One region of the Streptomyces sp. CA189 genome, then DNA from elsewhere that is predicted to be linked to it. Evidence: riboswitches for the same ligand, from Rfam matches in the RefSeq annotation. Region 1 holds a riboswitch; the other holds the start of a gene.
The links. Region 1 has a riboswitch for glycine ahead of gcvT (glycine cleavage system aminomethyltransferase GcvT). Riboswitches for the same ligand answer to the same signal wherever they lie in the genome.

Region 1 (10,613 bases):
ACGAGCCTGCGCTTGGACATGCGATGGGTAGTCACGATGCTCGCAACCCTCCGTTGTGATTCCGGTACGAAGCCGGGTTCCGGTGTGCCCTGCGGTTCTGACCTGCGGGTGCCCTGCTGGATGACCTGCGGGGACGGCTAACGGGAGCCCTTCGGGTCGAGGGCGTCGCGGACGCCGTCGCCGAAGAGGTTGAAGGCCAGCACGGTGATGAAGATCGCCATGCCGGGGAAGATCATGAAGAGCGGATCGTCTTCGTAGGTCCGCACGGCCGTCGAGAGGGTCTCGCCCCAGGACGGCGTGGGCGGCTTGACACCGACGCCCAGGAAGCTGAGCGCGGCCTCGGTCAGCACGTTGGTGGGGATCATCAGCGTCGCGTAGACGGTGATCGGCGCGACCAGGTTCGGGAGCAGCTCGCGGAAGAGGATGTACAGCCGTCCCGCGCCCAGGCTCCGCGCCGCTTCGACGTACTCCCGTTCGCGCAGCGACAGGGTCTGCCCGCGGACGATGCGGCCGATGTAGGGCCAGCCGAAGAAGCCGATCACCAGGACCAGTACGGCGATCCGCAGGCCCGACCCCTCGAAGCCCCAGAGCTTGGCCGGGACGACCGAGACCAGCGCGATGATGAAGAGCAGCTGCGGGAAGGCGAGCAGCAGGTCCATGACCCGGCTGATGGCCGCGTCGACCCAGCCGCCGAAGTAGCCGGCGACGATACCGAAGAAGGTGCCCAGCGAGACCGCCACGAAGGCGGACAGGAAGGCGACCAGCAGCGAGATGCGGGCGCCGTAGACGATGCGGCTGAACACGTCGCGGCCGTTGACCGGCTCGACGCCGAGCAGGAACTCGCCGCTTATGCCGCCGTAGTCGCCGGCGGGCAGGCCCAGCAGCGGGTCCAGCTGGTCTTCGTGCAGTTCCTCCGGGGGGTGGCCGAACGCGCTGACGATCAGCGGCGCGAAGAGTGCGACGAGGATCAGCAGGAGCACGACGAAACCGCCGGCCAGCGCGACCTTGTCGCGCTTGAGCCGCATCCAGGCGATGCGGCCGGGCGAGCGGCCTTCGATGGCCTTGGCGGGGACGTCGGCTACGGACACGGGTGCGGGTGTCTCCGCGCTCATGTCGTGCAGTGGTGCCGTCATCGTGGTGGGGACCCCTCTCGGCCGACGGGTGGGCCGGCCCATGCCCGCCGCTGTGGCGGCGTTGGTGCGGAGTGGCGCTCGGAGTGCGAGGTACGGGTGCGCGAATTTCCTGCGGCGGGGCAAACCCAGGCAACCGCCGGAGGACTGACCCGCTCTTGGGTGGGGAGTCTTCATCGGGCGCTCGATCAGCCGCCAGACCCGCAGGTGAATGGATGCGCAACCGTGATCTGAGGGTCGAGTTCCCGTTATCCGGACTTCACTGTCATCTCAGCGGAGCAAGACATCCTGTTCGGTACGGAATCGGACATGGCGCCCAACTCGGCCCACGAGCATGCCTATTGGGCGTACATCAGAGTCGAAATCAGGACAACGCAAAGGCCGCACGGAACGACTGTTCCGTGCGGCCTTGGCCCCAATGTCTCAATGAGCGGGACGCCTCAGTAGGCGGGCGCCTGACCCTCGCGGTCGTAGAACGGGCGGGTCTGCGCCCGCAGCCACATCGCCACGGGATCGTGTTCGTCCGCGAGCGCGACGGTGCACACGGGCACCCCCTCGGGGACCGCGCCGACCGACTGGCGCATCATCTCCCGGACGGATTCCAGCGCGTGGGCGGAGGCGTCGTACAGGTCGAGCCCGACGGCGAGGTACGGGGACCCGAGCGCGGGCTGCACCCAGGCGCGGCGCAGCGAGCGGACGGCGGGGGTGCGGTGCGCGTGCTGCGTGAGCAGCCCGTAGAACTGCGGCAGCTCGATGGCGGGCTCGGACAGCCGCAGCGGGCCGGCCGGCATCCGGTCCAGCCCGGTGGCGATCCGGCGCAGGTCGGCCCAGGGGATGCCGACGCCGCCGCCCTGGGCGTGCGGATTGAGCCACAGCCCCCAGCGGTCGGGGTAGAGGGCGCGGGCGATGTCCCGGCCGGTGACCACCTCGTACCCGCGGTTCCAGCCGCTGGCGGCCAGCTCCTGCGGGGAGGTCACGCAGGGCGCGTACCCGAGGCCCTCGACCTCCATGCCGCCGTACTGGGCCTCGGGGGAGCCGGGCTGCCCCTGCCAGAGGAGCATCCACAGCCGTCCCTCGGCCAGGGCGTGCAGGAGGGACTCGTAGCTCTCGTAGCGCCCGGGAGTCACCTGGCGCAGCATGTGCTCGACCTGCCCGACCGCGGCCGTGCCTGACGCACTCACCCGGTACCCCTCTTCGTCTGTTCGTCCGCCCGTCGTCCACGCGTGTCGGCCACCAGCTTAAGCGTGACTACGGCAGGTAGAAGGGGCGTACGCGCTCACGTATGTAGTCGACGACCGGGTCCTCGGCGGCGTCGAGCAGGATCAACTGCACCGGCCAGGGCGGCGGTACGCGGGTCAGGGCGCGGCCCAGCGCGTCCATCGGGGCGTTTCGCATCTCGGGCTCCCATCCCACCAGGTGGACCCCGATGTAGAGCTCCGGCGCGCCGCCCTCGACGCTGGCGAGGCAGCGGTGCGCGGCCGCGACGACTCCGGTGGAGCGGAACTCCTCCGCGGCGGCGGTCAGGAACTCGACCGGGTCCTCCTGCCAGTCGGGCTCGAAGAGCCGGACCCGGCCGCCGGTGGCGGGGCCGTCGAGCGGGCTGCGGCCGGTGCGGCAGAGCTCCGCGACGGCGGGCGGGGGCAGGGGCACGCCGACGGAGCCCTCGGGGTTGACCGCGAGGCCGAGCTGCGGGGGCAGGCCCCGGGCGAAGTCCACGGCGGGGGCGACGGCGAAGTCCATGGCGGGTCCAGCGCAGGCGCGGAACTGCTCCTCGGAGCTGTAGACGGGCACGTACGCGGCGCCGTCGATCTCCATCGTGGGCAGGCTCAGGCTGGCCACCCCGCCGGGCAGCGGGATCCACAGGTGGCTCCGCCCGAGGACTTCGAGGATGCGCCCCCCGGCGTCCGCCTGTCCGAGCGCCGCCCCGAGCACCTGCTCCAGCTCGTTACCCGGCCACATGTACGTCTCCGCTCGCTTGCCCTTGGTCTCGACCCGAGGTTAACGGGCTAGCGGAAGCCGATCGACGTCAGCCGGGACGCCGCCGGGCGGTCCAGGAGGGTCACCGAGGCGCAGCCGGCCGGCGGTCGGCCCGCCTCGGCCTCGCGCAGCAGCCGGGCCACGGCGCCCCGGTGCCGGGCGAAGGCGTACGCCGACACGCCCCGGCCCCGGGCCGCCTGCCCGGCCCGGGCCTCCTCGGGGGTGGTGTCCAGCAGCACCAGGTGCAGCGCGCGGCCGCGCCGCCGGGCCGCCGAGGCCAGCAGCGCCCGTACCCAGCTCTGCGTACCGCAGTCGTGGACGACGGCCGGGGCCCCGGAGCGCAGGACCCGCCACAGGCCCCAGTAGTGCGCGATCCGGACCGCCGGGCGGTACACCGCGTAGGGCAGGGCGGCCGGCATCCGGCGCTCCCACCGCTCGCGGGCGTCCTGGGAGTCGATGCCGCCGCCCTCCGCGGCCCGCTTGATCAGGGTGCTCTTGCCGCCGCCGGGCAGTCCGGAGACCACCACGACGTCCCCGTCGGCGAAGCGGAGCCGCCGCGGGCCCTCGGCCCCGCGCAGGTCCCGTACCGCCCCCGGCTCCCCGGCCGCCCCGCCGGCCGCCGGATCCGGGACGGCCCCGCGCTGCGACGGCACACCGGCCATCGCGCCCTCGACGGTGCCGGTGCCGGTGCTCATGGCCGCCAGTACTCCGAATCTCCGCACTGTGATCGCCTCCCCCGCGACGGGTCGCCTGGACCCGGTCCCCCTGAGTGTAAAGAGACGGTAATCCGGGGTGCCCGGTTCCGCTCCGCTTACGGACCCCCTCCCCCATTCGGCCGCACCTCGTGCAATGATGTGCGCCATCTGGACACCTAACTGCATACCGGCCGCTTGAATCCGCGCGGGAGAGTCCCGGCACGCCGCAAGGCGGTGCCCGGGCGCCGAAGGAGCAAGTACCTCCCTTGAATCTCTCAGGCCCCGTACCGCGTGGATGAGGCAGATCTGAAAAGCGAGCCGCGCCACCGCCCGTAAGGGCCCCGGCGACGGCTCCACCCAAGGTGCAAGTCGACGACCTTCCCCTGGAAGGGGAACTCTCGGCGAACCTCTCAGGTTCCGATGACAGATGGGGAGGAACTCCTCCTCGTCATGTCATGCCCTGGGACCCGGGAGCCACACCCATGAGCACTGCCCCCCGCCTGACCGCCCTCGATGCGCTGCACCGTTCCCTCGGTGCGACCATGACCGATTTCGCGGGCTGGGACATGCCCCTGCGGTACGGGAGCGAGCGCGACGAGCACAACGCCGTCCGCACCAAGGCCGGCCTGTTCGACCTCTCCCACATGGGCGAGATCACCCTGACCGGCCCGGAGGCCATCAAGGTCCTGGACTACGCCCTGGTCGGCAACATCTCCACCGTCGGCGTCGGCCGCGCCCGCTACACGCACATCTGCCGGGAAGACGGCGGCATCGTCGACGACCTGATCGTCTACCGCCTGGGCGAGACCGAGTTCATGGTCGTCGCGAACGCCTCCAACGCCCAGGTCGTCCTGGACGCGATCACCGAGCGCGCCGCCGGCTTCGACGCCGAGGTCCGCGACGACCGCGACGCGTACGCGCTGCTCGCGGTGCAGGGTCCGGAGTCCCCCGGCATCCTCGCCTCCCTCACCGACGCCGACCTGGACGGGCTGAAGTACTACGCCGGCCTGCCCGGCACGGTCGCCGGGGTGCCCGCGCTGATCGCGCGCACCGGCTACACCGGCGAGGACGGCTTCGAGCTGTTCGTCGCCCCCGAGCACGCCGTGGAGCTGTGGCAGGCGCTGACCAAGGCGGGCGAGGGCGTCGGTCTGGTCCCGGCCGGCCTGTCCTGCCGCGACACCCTGCGCCTGGAAGCGGGCATGCCGCTGTACGGGCACGAGCTGACCACCTCCCTCACCCCGTTCGACGCGGGGCTGGGCCGGGTCGTGAAGTTCGAGAAGGAGGGCGACTTCGTCGGCCGCGCCGCGCTGGAGGCCGCCGCCGAGCGCGCCGCCTCCAACCCGCCGCGCAAGCTGGTCGGCCTGATCGCCGAGGGCCGCCGCGTTCCGCGCGCGGGCTTCTCCGTGACCTTCGACGGCCAGGTCGTCGGCGAGGTCACCTCGGGCGCCCCGTCCCCGACGCTGGGCAAGCCCATCGCGATGGCCTATGTCGACGCGGCGCACGCCGCGCCCGGCACCTCCGGGGTCGGCGTGGACATTCGCGGTACGCATGAGGCGTACGAGGTCGTGGCCCTGCCGTTCTACAAGCGGCAGAAGTAGCCCCGTACCGCACCGCACCGCGTCGCACCGCGTCGCACCGCTGGACGGCGCGTCGCGCCGGTCCGCAGGACCACCGTTCGTATCCACTCCCCCGCATCCAGGAGAATCAGGTCATGAGCAACCCCCAGCAGCTGCGTTACAGCAAGGAGCACGAGTGGCTGTCGGTCGCCGAGGACGGCGTCTCGACGGTCGGCATCACGGAGTTCGCGGCCAACGCGCTCGGTGATGTCGTCTACGCCCAGCTTCCCGAGGTGGGCGACACGGTGACCGCGGGCGAGACCTGCGGCGAGCTGGAGTCGACCAAGTCGGTCAGCGACCTGTACTCCCCCGTCACCGGCGAGATCGTCGAGTCCAACCAGGACGTCATCGACGACCCGGCCCTGGTGAACTCGGCCCCGTTCGAGGGTGGCTGGCTCTTCAAGGTGCGCGTCACGGTGGAGCAGGACGACCTGCTCTCCGCGGACGAGTACGACAAGCTCACCGCCGGCACGAACTGACCCAGGGAACCCTGATGTCTGTACTGAACACTCCCCTCCACGAGCTCGACCCGGACGTCGCCGCCGCCGTCGACGCCGAACTCGTGCGCCAGCAGTCCACCCTGGAAATGATCGCGTCGGAGAACTTCGCTCCGGTCGCCGTCATGGAGGCCCAGGGCTCGGTCCTGACCAACAAGTACGCCGAGGGCTACCCCGGCCGCCGCTACTACGGCGGCTGTGAGCACGTCGACGTGGTCGAGCAGATCGCGATCGACCGCATCAAGGCGCTCTTCGGCGCCGAGCACGCGAACGTCCAGCCGCACTCGGGTGCGCAGGCGAACGCGGCCGCGATGTTCGCGCTGATCAAGCCGGGCGACACGATCATGGGTCTGAACCTGGCCCACGGCGGTCACCTGACCCACGGCATGAAGATCAACTTCTCCGGCAAGCTCTACAACGTGGTCCCGTACCACGTCGACGAGACCGGCGAGGTCGACATGGCCGAGGTCGAGCGCCTCGCCAAGGAGTCCAAGCCGCAGCTGATCGTCGCGGGCTGGTCCGCCTACCCGCGCCAGCTCGACTTCGCCGCCTTCCGCCGCATCGCGGACGAGGTCGGCGCGTACCTGATGGTCGACATGGCGCACTTCGCCGGCCTGGTCGCCGCGGGTCTGCACCCGAACCCGGTGCCGCACGCCCACGTCGTGACCACCACCACGCACAAGACCCTCGGCGGTCCGCGCGGCGGTGTCATCCTGTCGACGCAGGAGCTGGCCAAGAAGATCAACTCCGCGGTCTTCCCGGGTCAGCAGGGCGGCCCGCTGGAGCACGTGATCGCGGCCAAGGCGGTCTCCTTCCTCGTGGCGGCCTCGCCCGAGTTCAAGGAGCGCCAGGAGCGCACCCTGGAGGGCGCGAAGATCCTCGCCGCCCGCCTGGTCCAGGACGACGTCAAGGCCGTGGGCGTGGACGTCCTCACCGGCGGCACCGACGTGCACCTGGTCCTGGTCGACCTGCGCAACTCCGAGCTGGACGGCCAGCAGGCCGAGGACCGCCTCCACGAGGTCGGCATCACGGTCAACCGCAACGCCATCCCGAACGACCCGCGGCCGCCGATGGTCACCTCGGGTCTGCGGATCGGCACGCCGGCGCTGGCCACCCGCGGTTTCGACGCCGAGGCCTTCACCGAGGTCGCCGAGATCATCGCGCAGGCGCTGAAGCCCGCCTACGACGCCGAGGACCTGAAGGCGCGCGTCTCGGCGCTCGCCGCGAAGTTCCCGCTGTACCCGACGCTCTAGGCGCCGGCCTGAGAGGGCCCGGCCTTGTTTTGCACAGGGCCGGGCCCCTTTCATGACCAAAGCCCCAGGCGGATGCGACCTATTGCCGCTGATTCATCCAATAAATGGCAAATAGGCTCCAAATAAGGAACGACCGCACCCCTGGCAGGACGGACAGCACACCCCATGGACATGAGCGCAGCGAACAAGAAGGGACTCAGTCTCTTCGCCCTGATCATGATCGGGCTCGGCTCGATCTTCGGATCGGGGTGGCTCTTCGGGGCGGGCCAGGCGGCCGCGGTCGCGGGGCCGGCGGCGATCATCGCCTGGGTCATCGGTGCCGTCTTCATCGGCATGATCGCCATGTCCTACGCGGAGGTGGGCGCGGCCTACCCGCTGCCCGGCTCGATGGCCCGCTTCGGCACCATCTCGCACGGGCCGGTCCTGGGCTTCATCACCGGCTGGGCGGTCTGGATCGCCATCGCCGCGCTGATCCCGATCGAGTCCATCGCCGGTACGCAGTACATGTCGTCCTGGAACTTCGGCTGGGCCAAGGGCCTGGTCGAGAACGGCGGCCTGACGACCTCCGGCATGGCGATGGCACTGTTCCTGACCGTGGCGCTGTGGCTGGCCTGCTACTGGTCGGTCGCGCTGCTCGCCAAGGCGAACAACCTCCTCACTCTGGTGAAGTTCGCCATCCCGGTGCTCGCCGTGATCGCCCTGATCGCCTCCGGCTTCCACACCGGCAACTTCACCGACCACGGCGGCTTCGCGCCCAACGGCTGGTCCGCGGTCATGACCGCGGTCACCACCTCCGGCGTGGTCTTCGCCTTCAACGGCTTCCAGGCCGTCGTCAACCTCGGCGGCGCCGCCAAGAACCCGGGCCGCGCCATTCCGCTGGCCCTGGTCGGCGCGCTCTCCCTCGGCCTGGTCATCTACCTGGCCCTGCAGATCGCCTTCATCGGCGGTGTCCCGCCGGAGAAGCTGGCCGAGGCCGGCGGCTGGAGCGGCATCAACTTCTCCTCGCCGTTCGCCGACCTCGCCAAGATGCTGATGCTGCACTGGGTCGTCACGATGCTCCAGTTCGGCGCCTTCATCTCCCCGTCCGGAGCCAACATCGGCAACGTCGCCTCGGCCTCGTACATGGCGCAGAACCTCGCGGACACCGGCTTCTTCCCGAAGAAGATCCGCGAGGTCCACCCGAAGTACGGCACCGCGCGTCCCGCGATGTGGCTGAACCTCGGCTTCTCGATCCTGCTGCTGGTCACCGTCGGCCACAGCTGGGAGGCCCTGGCCAGCGTGGTCTCCGCCGCGATGGTGGTCTCGTACCTCATCGGCCCGATCGCGGTCGGGGTCTTCCGCGAGACCAAGCCCGAGCTGCCGCGCCCCTTCCGCCTTCCGGCGGCCAAGATCCTCTGCCCGATCACCTTCGCCTTCGCCGCCTGCGCCCTGTACTGGTCCAAGTGGCCGGACACCGGCAAGGTGGTGCTGCTCACCCTGGTCGCCGCCCCGATCGCGGCCGTCGTGCTCAAGCGCAAGGGCGAGAAGAACCTGGCCAAGCAGTTCGCCCCGGCCTGGTGGATGATCGCCTTCCTGCTGTGGCTGGGCACCCTGTCCGCGCTCGGCAGCACCGAGTTCGGCGGCTACGGGTTCATCCCGGGCGGCGTGGACATCGCCCTCGTGGGCCTCTCGGCCCTGGGCTTCTACTTCTGGGCCGTACGGTCCGGGGTCAAAGCCCACCACGCCGGCCTGCCGGGCCCGGACCCGGTCCTGGACGCCCCCGCCGAGGAGGCCGACCCGGCCGACGCCCCGGAGCGCGAACTGACCCACGCCTGAGCACCCCCTTCCCGACCCGTCCGGCGGCCGAGCTGTTCACCTCACCGCGTTAAGCTCGGCTGCCGGACAAAATCCGCAGATCGTCCCCGATCAACCCCGATCAGCCCCTCCTGCCCACGCTTCCCACCCACGAGCAGACATAGGAGTCCGCAACCGTGGCCATCTCCGTCTTCGATCTCTTCTCGATCGGCATCGGTCCCTCTTCCTCCCACACCGTCGGACCGATGCGCGCCGCGCGCATGTTCGTGACCCGGCTCAAGAAGGACGGCGTCCTCGCCCAGACCGCCTCGGTCCGCGCCGAGCTCTTCGGCTCGCTCGGTGCCACCGGGCACGGCCACGGCACCCCCAAGGCGGTCCTGCTGGGCCTGGAGGGCCACTCCCCCCGCACCGTGAACGTGGAGACCGCCGACGCCGAGGTCGAGCGCATCCGCCAGACGGGCCGCCTGCGCCTGCTGGGCACGGAGATAGGTGATGGCCACGAGATCGACTTCGACGAGCCGAACCAGCTGATCCTGCACCGCCGGCGCTCGCTCCCGTACCACGCGAACGGCATGACGCTCTTCGCGTACGACGAGGCGGGCACCCCGCTGCTGGAGAAGACGTACTACTCGGTCGGCGGCGGCTTCGTCGTGGACGAGGACGCGGTCGGCGAGGACCGGATCAAGCTCGACGACACCCCGCTGAAGTACCCCTTCCGCAGCGGCGACGAGATGCTCCGCCTCGCGAACGAGACCGGCCTGTCGATCTCCTCGATGATGCTGGAGAACGAGAAGGCCTGGCGCACCGAGGACGAGATCCGCGAGGGCCTGCTGGAGATCTGGCGCGTCATGCAGTCCTGCGTCTCGCGCGGCATGTCCCGCGAGGGCATCCTCCCCGGCGGCCTGCGGGTCAAGCGCCGGGCCGCCTCCACGGCACGCCAGCTGCGCACCGAGGGCGACCCGATGATGCACCGCAGCGAGTGGGCGACCATCTACGCGATGGCGGTCAACGAGGAGAACGCGGCCGGCGGCCGTGTCGTCACCGCGCCCACCAACGGCGCGGCCGGGGTGCTGCCCGCCGTCCTGCACTACTACATGAACTTCGTGCCGGGCGCCGACGAGGACGGTGTGGTCCGCTTCCTCCTCGCCGCGGGCGCGATCGGCATGCTCTTCAAGGAGAACGCCTCGATCTCCGGCGCCGAGGTCGGCTGCCAGGGCGAGGTCGGCTCGGCCTGCTCGATGGCGGCCGGCGCCCTCGCCGAGGTCCTGGGCGGCACCCCGGAGCAGGTCGAGAACGCGGCCGAGATCGGCATGGAGCACAACCTCGGCCTGACCTGCGACCCGGTCGGCGGGCTCGTCCAGATCCCGTGCATCGAGCGCAACGGCATGGCGGCGGTCAAGGCCGTCACCGCGGCCAAGATGGCGATGCGCGGCGACGGCACCCACAAGGTCTCCCTCGACAAGGTCATCAAGACCATGAAGGAGACGGGCGCCGACATGAAGGTCAAGTACAAGGAAACCGCCCGCGGCGGCCTGGCGGTCAACGTCATCGAGTGCTGACCCGCACCCGCTGACCGATTCGGGCCCCGACGCTTGGCGTCGGGGCCCGAGCCGTTTTCCGCAGCGGGCAGGGGGGTAACCCAGCAGCTCGC
Region 2 (10,613 bases), on a different contig from region 1:
GCGGCCTCACCACAGGGACGGTCCGCTTCGCCGCACGCTGCGGAATCCTGGAGGTCACGGCCGCCGGGGACGGGACCCTGGTCATGGACTTCCCGACCTCCTCCCTGACCGAGGTCGAGCCGGACCCCGCCGTGGAGCGCGCCCTCGGCGCACCGGCCAAGTCGGTCCACGACACCTCGGATCACATCGGCGACCTGGTGGTGGAGCTGGCCGACGAGCGGACCGTACGGGAGCTCACGCCGGACCTGGCCGCCCTGCGCGGCTACTCCCGGCGCGGGATCATCGTGACCGCGGCGGCCGAGGACCCCTCCCGCGGCTACGACTTCGCCTCGCGCGGCTTCTTCCCCGCGTTCGGCATCGACGAGGACCCGGTCACCGGCAGCGCCCACACCGCCCTGGCCCCCTTCTGGGCACGGCGGCTGGGCCGCACGGAGCTCGTCGGCCTCCAGGGCGGAGCCCGCACCGGCCTCGTCCGGGTCCGGCTGCTGGGCGACCGTACGCTGCTGATCGGGCGCGCGGTCACGGTCATCGACGGCGAGCTGCTCAGCGCGCCGTAAGAGGGCGGTGCCCCAGGACGAGGGCGGTACCCCCAGGGACCGGCCCGCATCCCGGGGCGCGGTGCGCCTACGGGGTGGGCAGCCAGCCCACCTTCCCCGCCAGCAGGGCGTACCCGCCGAAGGCCACGATGTCGAGCAGTGCGTGCGCGACGACGAGCGGGCCGACCCGGCCCCAGCGCCGGTAGGCGAGGACGAAGACCACGCCCATCACCACGTTGCCGATGAATCCGCCGATGCCCTGGTAGAGGTGGTACGAGCCGCGCAGTACGGAGCTGGCCATCAGGGCGGCCGTCGGCGACCAGCCGAGCTGGTCGAGCCGCCGCAGCAGGTAGGCCAGCACGATGACCTCCTCCACCACGGAGTTCTGCACCGCGGAGAGGATCAGCACGGGGAACTTCCACCACACGTCGGGCAGTGCCTCCGGCACCACCGTGAGGTTGAAGCCGGTCGCCCGCGCCCCCAGGTAGAAGGCCAGTCCCGCACTGCCGATGCCGGCGGCGACGAGCGCGCCCCGGCCCAGGTCCCACCAGGGCCGGGTGCGGTCGAAGCCCAGCACCTTCAGCCCGGGCGCGCCCTCACGGGTCAGCAGGTGCGCGACGAGCAGGACGGGGACGAGGGCGCTCGCGATGCCGAACAGCTGCCAGGCCAGGTCCAGCCAGGGCCGCCCGGGTGCGTACGAGCCGTTGAGCGTGGCGGCCTGGTCCTTGAGCCCGCCCGGCTTGGTCAGCGAGCCGATGAAGCTGATCAGCGCCGAGACGCCGCTCGCGCCCAGGGACAGCGCGAGCACGAGCAGCGTCTCGGAGCGCAGCATCCTGCGCGCCTTCGAGCCCTCGCCGAGTTCGAGCTCCCCGACCACCGGTTCCGGCTCCGTCCGCACGCCCGTCTCCCGTCCCGCCACCGCTGCGACCTCTCGCGGGGCCTCCCGCCCCGATCACCCCATACTGCCTCCTCCACGGGGCAAGGGGATCACCGGGCGGGACCGGGCGGGCCCCGGAATCAGTCCTCGGCCGCCTCTCCGCACTCCACGGCGCCACCCCCCAGGCCCACCGGCCAGGTGTGCACGGGATCGCCCCGGTGGCTCAGCTCGCTGTAGCGGCGCGTGGTCGCGGCCAGCGCCGCGTCCCGCTCCAGCCCGCCCGCGAGCGCCCGGTGGTACGTGTCCACCTGCCAGGTGGCTCCGTTGACCCGGCGCCGGCACCGCTCCTCGATGATGCCGAGGTAGTGGTCCCGGTCGGCGGGCTCGATGCCCCACGCGTCCAGTCCGGCGGCCGCCATCGGCAGCAGCTCCTCCAGCACCAGCCGGACCGCGGGCACGCTCGCCAGTCCCCCGCCCCGGCCCCGGCGCGGCCAGCGCAGCCGGGCGTCGATGCCGTAGCGGCAGGCCGCGTCGAAGTTGGCCTCCGCCTCCGCGAAGGGCAGCCGGCTCCACACCGGGCGCTGCTCGTCCGCGAGGGTCCGTACCAGCCCGTAGTAGAAGGCCGCGTTGGCGACGACGTCGGCCACGGTCGGGCCGGCGGGCAGGACCCGGTTCTCCACGCGCAGGTGCGGCACCCCGTCGGCGACCCCGTAGACGGGCCGGTTCCAGCGGTAGACGGTGCCGTTGTGCAGCACCAGCTCCTGCAGGCTCGGCACCCCGCCCTCGGCCAGCACCCGCAGCGGCTCCTCCTCGTCGCAGATCGGCAGCAGGGCCGGGAAGTAGCGGACGTTCTCGGCGAAGAGCTCGTACGCCGAGTCCACCCACCGCTCGCCGAACCAGGTGCGCGGGCGCACCCCCTGTGCCTGGAGCTCGGGCGGCCGGGTGTCGGTGGCCTGCTGGAAGAGCGGCGGCCGCGACTCCCGCCACAGCTCCCGCCCGAACAGGAAGGGCGAGTTGGCGCCGACGGCTATCTGTACGGCCGCCACCGCCTGGGCCGCGTTCCACACGTCCGCGAACCGGGCCGGGGTCACCTGCAGGTGCAGTTGTACGGAGGTGCAGGCGGCCTCCGGCACGATCGACCCGGAGGTCCAGGTCAGCCGCTCGACCCCGTCGATGTCGAGCGTGAAGTCCTCGCCCCGCATCATCAGGATCTGCTCGTTGAGCAGGGAGTAGCGGTCCACCGCAGAGAGGTTGGCGGTGACCAGGTCGGTGCGGGAGATCGTCGGCAGAATCCCGATCATGACCACCCCGGCGTCGACCTCCTGTGCCTGCCGGTGGGCATATCCGAGGCCCGCGCTCAGTTCCTCGGCGAGCTGGTCGAATACCCGGCCGCCGAGCCGGTGCGGGAGGACGTTCACCTCCAGGTTGAACATTCCCAGTTCGGTCTGGAAATCGGTGCTCGCAATACGCTCGAGGACCTGCGCATTCACCATTCTCGGCAACCCGTCGGCACCCGCGAGATTCAACTCGATCTCCAGCCCCATCATGTTCTTGGGGCGATCGAACCTCTTCTCTTCCAGAAGTCGCTCCAGTACCTCCAGGCACTCGTGAAGCTTCCTCCGGTACCGTTGCCGATCGGACAGGTCGAATCCGCCCGCCACGACCTTCTCCCCCATCGGAGCGTCCCTCCTCGACTGGGCCCGGCCGGCGTGCAATGGATCCGCCACCCGGGCGCGCGTTACGGTCGATGATGCCCCGGCGGCGTGATCGATAACGCGGAAGGGGCGTGACTGGCGGGGAGCGCGCGCCGGTTTGGCCGACAGGTGCTTTGGCACATTCACCTGGCAAGCACCCGAACGCAAATACAGCGTAGACCTTGCCGGTTATCGATAACCGATGCTTTTCAGCCGAGCCCTCATCCGGTAACCTCCGAGGTCAGCGCGGAAACTTTGCGCGCACCCGGCATGAATGCCACGTCAGCGGGACCGGTAAGCGCCTTGTCGGCAATAGACGGGACAGCTAGCCGAAACACTGCGTGAACACATGTCGGATAAACTCCGCATGCGAGGCAGAGAGTGGGCGCGCGGCCATTGCCCCTCAGCCCCCCTCTGACCCCAGAATGCGACAGCGACGTCCGCACCCCGCACCCGCCCCGTTCCACAGGTCTCCCAAGCGAGAGGCGACCCACCATGCCGCTGCACGTCCCTCCGGCTCCCGCTCCCGCCCTGCGCAGTGTCCTCGCGGCCCTCGGTTCCCCCACCGCCGTCCACGAGGCGCACACCCCGGCCCTGCGCGCCCTCCAGGGGCCGATGACCGCCGAACTGCCGCTGCCCGTCCACGTCCTGGACCGGCTGCACATCTCCGGCCTGACCGCCGGCGGCAGGCCGCCGCGCACCCGCCTGACCGGCTGGCGGTTCCTGATCCGCAGCGGGGACCGCTACATCGCGGCGGCCGACACCCGGCTGACCGCGGACGGGTGGACCTTCTCCCACTTCTTCGAGGGCCCCTACGTCGCCGCCACCGAACGCGCGCTGCGCCAGGCCGAATCGCTCGGCAAGAGCTACCAGCCGCGCCTGCTCTCCGTACCGGAGCTGTACATGCTGACCCTGTGGCTGCACGGATCGGTGGGCGCCGACGCCTCCGCCGGGCTGCCGGCCGCCGCCGACCTCCTGGTTCCGCTGGCGCCCGCCCCGCCCGGCATCGCCGCCTACCGTCCGCACCCCGTGTCCGAACTGCTGCCCGTACTGACCCATCGGCTCACGCCGACGGCTCCCCCGGTGCCGCCTTCCATGGCCGCCCCGGCCGCCTGACCCGGCCCGTGGCCGGAACTGCCCATTCGGCCTAGCCCACTCGGGCCCCTAGCGAACCATCCGAAATGACAGGGGAGTTGACCTGAACCGCCCGCACGGGTGATGCGTCATCAATCTATGAGGACAGCTGCCGGGAAATCCCTGCGGACACGGTGCCGTGGGGGAAGACTGGGGACCCTGACCGAGCCAAGTCGTTGATACGGGGGGCGGCCATGAACAACGCATCGAGCCGCAGCACACAGACCACACCGCAGCGAAAGAACGCATCCATGTGCCAGCACAAGCCAGCATGCCCGTCCGCCGACTCCGCCGACCGGGAGGCCGCGCACCCCGTGGCCGTTCACCCGGAACAGGGCTGGAGCCTGCTGTGCAACGGCGTCCTGCTGTTCGAGGACACCGGTGAGCTGCTGCCGGATGGCCAGATCATCGCCCCGCACCGCCCGCTCGCGGCAACGCAGGTGATGAAGGCGGCCTAGCCGACGCCAGAAACGAAAGGGGCCGGCCCAGGAGAGAACTCCCGGACCGGCCCCTTCGTCATGCCACTTCGTCACGCCACGTCGTCATGCCACTTCATCAGTTGTCGTACTCGTCCAGCGGCGGGCAGGAGCACACCAGGTTCCGGTCGCCGAAGGCGCCGTCGATGCGCCGCACCGGCGGCCAGTACTTCTCCGCGGCCGACACCCCGCCCGGGAAGACGGCCTCGTCACGGGTGTACGGGTGGTTCCACTCGCCACCCAGCGCCGCCGCCGTGTGCGGGGAGTTGGCCAGCGGGTTGTCGTCCACCGGCCACTCGCCGCCCGCGACCCGCTCGATCTCGGCGCGGATGGCGATCATCGCGTCGCAGAACCGGTCGATCTCGGCGAGGTCCTCGGACTCCGTCGGCTCGATCATGAGGGTGCCCGCGACCGGGAAGGACATGGTCGGCGCGTGGAACCCGTAGTCGATCAGGCGCTTGGCGATGTCGTCGATGCTCACGCCCGTCGCCTTCGACAGGGGGCGCATGTCGATGATGCACTCGTGCGCGACCAGGTTGCCCGGGCCGGTGTACAGCACCGGGTAGTGCGGCTCCAGGCGCTTGGCGATGTAGTTGGCGCCGAGCACGGCCACCTGCGTGGCGCGCTTGAGGCCCTCGCCGCCCATCAGGCGCACGTACGACCAGGAGATCGGCAGGATGCCCGCCGAGCCCCACGGCGCGGCCGAGATCGGGCCGACGCCCGTCTCCGGACCGGCAGTCGGCTGGAGCGGGTGGTTGGGCAGGTACGGCGCCAGGTGCGCCCGGACACCGACCGGGCCGACGCCCGGGCCGCCGCCGCCGTGCGGGATGCAGAAGGTCTTGTGCAGGTTCAGGTGCGAGACGTCGCCGCCGAAGTGACCCGGCTTGGCCAGGCCCACCAGGGCGTTGAGGTTGGCGCCGTCCACGTAGACCTGGCCGCCGGCGTCGTGCACCTGGGCACAGATGTCGGCGACGTGCTCCTCGAACACACCGTGCGTGGAGGGGTACGTGATCATCAGCACGGCGAGCTCTTCGCGGTACTGCTCGATCTTGGCGCGCAGGTCGTCCGCGTCCACCTCGCCGTCGTCGGCGGTCTTGACGACGACCACCTTCATGCCGGCCATCACGGCGCTCGCGGCGTTGGTGCCGTGCGCGGAGGACGGGATGAGGCAGACGGTGCGCTGCTCGTTGCCGTTCGCCCGGTGGTACGCGCGGACGGCCAGCAGGCCGGCGAGCTCACCCTGGGAGCCGGCGTTCGGCTGAATGGAGACCTTGTCGTAGCCGGTGACCTCGCAGAGACGTTCCTCCAGCTCGGTGATGAGCGTGAGGTACCCCTCGGCCTGCTCGACCGGGGCGAACGGGTGCAACTGGCCGAATTCGGGCCAGGTGACCGACTCCATTTCGGTGGTCGCGTTGAGCTTCATGGTGCAGGAGCCCAGCGGGATCATGCCGCGGTCCAGCGCGTAGTCCTTGTCCGAGAGCTTGCGCAGGTAGCGCAGCATCGCCGTCTCGGAGCGGTGCTGGTGGAAGACCGGGTGGGTCAGGTACGCGTCCTCGCGCAGCAGCCCCTCGGGAAGCGCGTCGGCCGTGGTGGCGTCGAGCGCCTCCAGATCTGCGGTGACCCCGAAGGCCGCCCACACCGCCTCCACGTCGGCGCGCAGGGTGGTCTCGTCACAGGCGGCGGAGACCAGGTCGGCGTCGACCTGGTACAGGTTGACCCCGCCCTCGCGGGCCGCGGCCACGACCTCGGCGGCCCGGCCCGGGACCCGCGCGGTGATGGTGTCGAAGTAGGCGCCGTGCACGATCTCGACCCCGCCGGCCGTCAGACCGGCGGCGAGCAGGGCGGCGTAGCGGTGGGTGCGGCGGGCGATCGTCCGCAGCCCGTCCGGGCCGTGGTAGACGGCGTACATGCCGGCCATGACGGCGAGCAGCACCTGCGCGGTGCAGATGTTGCTGGTGGCCTTCTCGCGGCGGATGTGCTGCTCACGGGTCTGCAGCGCCAGGCGGTACGCCTTGTTGCCGTCCGCGTCCACGGAGACGCCGACGAGGCGGCCGGGCAGCGAGCGGGCGTGCTTGGCCTGGACGGCCATGTAGCCGGCGTGCGGTCCGCCGAAGCCCATCGGGACGCCGAAGCGCTGGGTGGTGCCGACCGCGATGTCGGCGCCCAGCTCGCCCGGCGAGGTCAGCAGGGTCAGGGCCAGCAGGTCGGCGGAGACGGCGACGACGGCGCCGAGCGCGTGTGCCTGCTCGATGACCGGCTTGATCTCCCGCACGGCACCGGAAGCACCCGGGTACTGCAGGAGCACGCCGTAGACGCCGCGCTCGGCGATCTCGGCCGGAATCCCGTCCGACAGGTCCGCGACCACGACCTCGATGCCGATCGGCTCGGCACGCGTCTCGATCACCGCGATGGTCTGCGGCAGCGCGTCGGCGTCGATGAGGAAGATGTTGCCCTTGGCCTTGCCCACGCGGCGGGCCAGCGTCATGGCCTCGGCGGCGGCGGTGCCCTCGTCGAGCAGGGAGGCGCCGGAGGTCGGCAGGCCCGTCAGCTCGGCGACGACGGTCTGGAAGTTCAGCAGGGCTTCGAGGCGGCCCTGGGAGATCTCCGGCTGGTACGGCGTGTACGCCGTGTACCAGGCCGGGTTCTCCATGACGTTGCGCAGGATCACCGGCGGCGTGAAGGTGCCGTAGTAACCCAGCCCGATCATCGACGAGAGGACCTGGTTGCGGTCGGCGAGCTGACGCAGCTCGGCGAGCACCTCGGCCTCGGTCCGCGCCTCGGGCAGGTTCAGCGCGGCGGTGGTCTTGATCACATCCGGCACCGCGGCGGCGGTGAGCTCGTCGAGGGAGCCGTAGCCCACCTGAGCGAGCATCTTCGCCTGCGCCTCGGCATCCGGGCCGATGTGGCGCTGCTCGAAGGGGATGCCTCGCTCCAGCTGGGAGAGCGAAATGCGGTTGGCGGTCATGTACGGAGGCCTCCTGGTCGTACGACCTGCGAGGGGCACCACGGCGCGGGCACCCGGACGGCCTCCCCCTCTGTCATCACAACCTGAGAGCTTCACCGGGCCGCGCGGGGATCGCCCACGAGGTCCGGCTTTCACCGTCGGTGAGGAGAGGTGCCGGCACTGCGCGCCCGGTACCCGCCCCTACTTTCCAGAGTGGCCTCACCACGTGCGGTACGTATGCCTGAGAGATTCCGGGGAGGATTTGCTCCTTCGGCGCCTCCGTCTCACTCACTCGGAGGACTCTCCCGCACAGGGTCAACAGCCATCGCCCAGCCTACCAGCGAGGATCTGGGGGCCTCCCTCGAGTGGCCCCCTCTCCGGAAATGCACTTTTGTAGTCATTACGGAGGAGTTGCGCCCAATGGAGGGACCGTACCGTGCAGACCGACATCGATCCCCGCAGCCTGATCGGCCGCAAGGCGTTCGACCGCAATGGCACCAAGATCGGCACCGTCGACGAGGTCTACCTCGACGACGCCACGGGCGTCCCGGAATGGGCCGCCGTACGCACCGGACTCTTCAGCCGGGACGCCTTCGTCCCGCTGGAGCCCAGCGAGATGGTGGGCGACACCCTGCGCGTGCCCTTCGAACGCTCCCTCATCAAGGACGCCCCCGACTTCGGCGTCGGCCGCCACCTCTCCCCCGAACAGGAGCTGCAGCTCTACCACCACTACGGCCTGGACCTGGCGCTCCCGACCGACTTCCAACACGACTTCGGCCACCAAACCCCCGAAGCCCCCTAACCCTCCACCCCCGCTGCCCCACCCCGCCCGGCCCGGGGCAGCGGACCCCCTCCCCACCTCCACCCCACCGGACCCCGGAAGCAGCCACCTGAGCACCCGGGACAACAGAGACCCGGACAGCGGCGAGCGGAGACCCGCCCTTGACAGGAGCCACTCAGCACCCTGCAGAGAGCAGGAGGCTCCAAACACCCGGCAGGGACGGGAGCCACCCGGCAGGGGGCTGCGAGCTGCGTGCAGTCAGCCACCCGACAGGGGGAGGATCCACTCGCCCCCGGCAAAGCGCAGCGACCACGCGGGCTGCCGGCAGCGGCACTCAAACAGCGGGCTGGCGACACCGGGCATTCGGGCACTTGGGCACTTTGCAGCCCGACGCTCGGCACTCCAAAGCAGGCGGCCGACGGCGGGCGGCGGGCACTCGGCGAATGACGGCCGACAACCCGGCGCTCGAGACCCCCAGAGCTGACGGCTGACACTCGGCGGTCGGCGCTCGGCGGCTGGGCGGCTCGGCGGCTGGGCGGCTCGGCGGCTCGGCGGCTCGGCGGCTCGGCGGCTCGGCGGCTGGCGCAGCGAAGCACTGCCGGCCCCGCAGGGGACCGGGCAGCGAACAGCCCCGGGGCGCGGCCAGGCATTCTGCACGGCGAAATCACCGCTCAGGCTCACTCCGGAGGCTTCGAGCCCCCCACCCCCACGGCCCGGTCCCCGACCAGCGGCATCGGATCGGACGGCTCCAGCTCGGGGTCGTCCACCAGAAACGTTCGCACCCGGCCCGGCTCCGATCCCGGCTGCTCGAACCGTACGGTCACCCGCCCGACCCCGCTGCCCTGCACCCACCCGGGCCCATACAGGGCATGCCGCACATCACTCCCGGCCGGCCACCGCCGCTCAAGCACGGCTTCACCACCACCCGGCCCCACTCCGTCCCCACGACCCTGCCCCTGCTGGTCTACCTGGCCCTGCCCGACGCTCTCCCCTCCCCCAAAGCCGGCACCTTGAACCTGCCCAAGCTGCCCTTGCCCTTGCCCTTGCCCAGGCCCCTGGCCCTGACCCTGCCCCTGGCCGTGGCCCTGGCCCTGACCTTGGCCGTGGCCCTGCCCCTGCCCCTGCCCCTGCCCCTGCCAGACGCTCTCCCCCTGGCCAGACCCGGCAACCTCACCCTGCCCTTGCCCGGCTCCCTGCCCGGCAGCCTCACCCTGCTGGTCGGCCAGGCCCTGCCCGACGCTCTCGTCTTGCCCCGCCCCGGCGCCCTGACCCGACCCGGCGACCGCACCGTGCCCGCGCCCCGCAGCCTGGCCCTGCTGGGCGCCCTGGCCCTGCCCCTGCCCGAAGCCCTCCCCCTGCCCAGCGGCCTCAGCCTGGTGCCCCTGCCCAGCAACCCACCCCTGATCCGGCCCGGGCCCCCGCCCCGCGCCTTCCCCCAGAGCCTGGCCCTGGACCCGGACCGGGACCTCCTGACCCCCGTCAGCGCCGACGACCTCCCGCCCCGCGCCCCCGCCGGACGGCACAGCACCCCCGGCCTGATACGCACCGGCACGGGCACCCGCACCCCCGGCAACCTCCCCGCCCCCGGATACACCGGCCATCGCGTCGGCGAAGGCGAAGAGGTCCTCCTGCGTATAGTCCGCCAGCCCCGTCACACCCACCCCCAGCAGCCGCACCCCGCCCGTGGTGTCCACGGCCTCCAGCAGCCGCGCCGCCGCCTCCCGCACCACCGCGGGGTTGTCCGTGGGCCCCCGCAGGGTCTCCGACCGGGTCAGCGTGGAGAAGTCGTACCGCCGGACCTTGAGCACGATGGTCCGCCCCGAGTGCCCCGATCCGCGCAGCCGCTCCACGCACCGGTCCGCGAGCCGCTGCACCTCGTTCCGGATCCGCACCCGGTCGTGCAGGTCCACGTCGAAGGTGTCCTCCACCGACACGGACTTCGCATCGCGCTCCGCGACCACCGGCCGCTCGTCGACGCCCAGCGCCATCCGGTACAGCCCGACCCCGTGCGAGCGCCCCACCATCCGGACCAGCTCGTCCTCACCGGCCTCCGCCAGCTCCCCCACCGTGGTGATCCCGGCCCGCCGCAGGTGCTCCCCCGTGGCAGGCCCCACCCCGGGCAGGGTCCGTACCGACATCGGTGCGAGGTGGGCCCTCTCCGTGCCGACCTC

Region 2: another riboswitch for glycine. It lies ahead of gcvP (aminomethyl-transferring glycine dehydrogenase); the one in region 1 lies ahead of gcvT (glycine cleavage system aminomethyltransferase GcvT).

What each region holds. Positions count from the first base shown of each region.
Region 1 is NZ_JBWJVM010000012.1:84,773-95,385, reverse strand. It holds gene AC061S_RS12750 (ABC transporter substrate-binding protein) at 1-35, opposite strand, end outside; gene AC061S_RS12745 (ABC transporter permease) at 138-1,133, opposite strand; gene AC061S_RS12740 (enhanced serine sensitivity protein SseB C-terminal domain-containing protein) at 1,571-2,311, opposite strand; gene AC061S_RS12735 (enhanced serine sensitivity protein SseB) at 2,379-3,089, opposite strand; gene AC061S_RS12730 (AAA family ATPase) at 3,137-3,802, opposite strand; glycine riboswitch at 3,999-4,102, shown strand; gene gcvT (glycine cleavage system aminomethyltransferase GcvT) at 4,285-5,400, shown strand; gene gcvH (glycine cleavage system protein GcvH) at 5,514-5,897, shown strand; gene glyA (serine hydroxymethyltransferase) at 5,912-7,168, shown strand; gene AC061S_RS12710 (APC family permease) at 7,334-8,983, shown strand; gene AC061S_RS12705 (L-serine ammonia-lyase) at 9,139-10,521, shown strand.
Region 2 is NZ_JBWJVM010000100.1:9,640-20,252, reverse strand. It holds gene AC061S_RS39940 (PhzF family phenazine biosynthesis protein) at 1-557, shown strand, start outside; gene AC061S_RS39935 (CPBP family intramembrane glutamic endopeptidase) at 625-1,368, opposite strand; gene AC061S_RS39930 (glutamate-cysteine ligase family protein) at 1,554-3,089, opposite strand; gene AC061S_RS39925 (hypothetical protein) at 3,603-4,223, shown strand; gene AC061S_RS39920 (DUF5999 family protein) at 4,493-4,699, shown strand; gene gcvP (aminomethyl-transferring glycine dehydrogenase) at 4,797-7,682, opposite strand; glycine riboswitch at 7,881-7,979, opposite strand; gene AC061S_RS39910 (PRC-barrel domain-containing protein) at 8,098-8,463, shown strand; gene AC061S_RS39905 (DNA polymerase IV) at 9,120-10,613, opposite strand, start outside.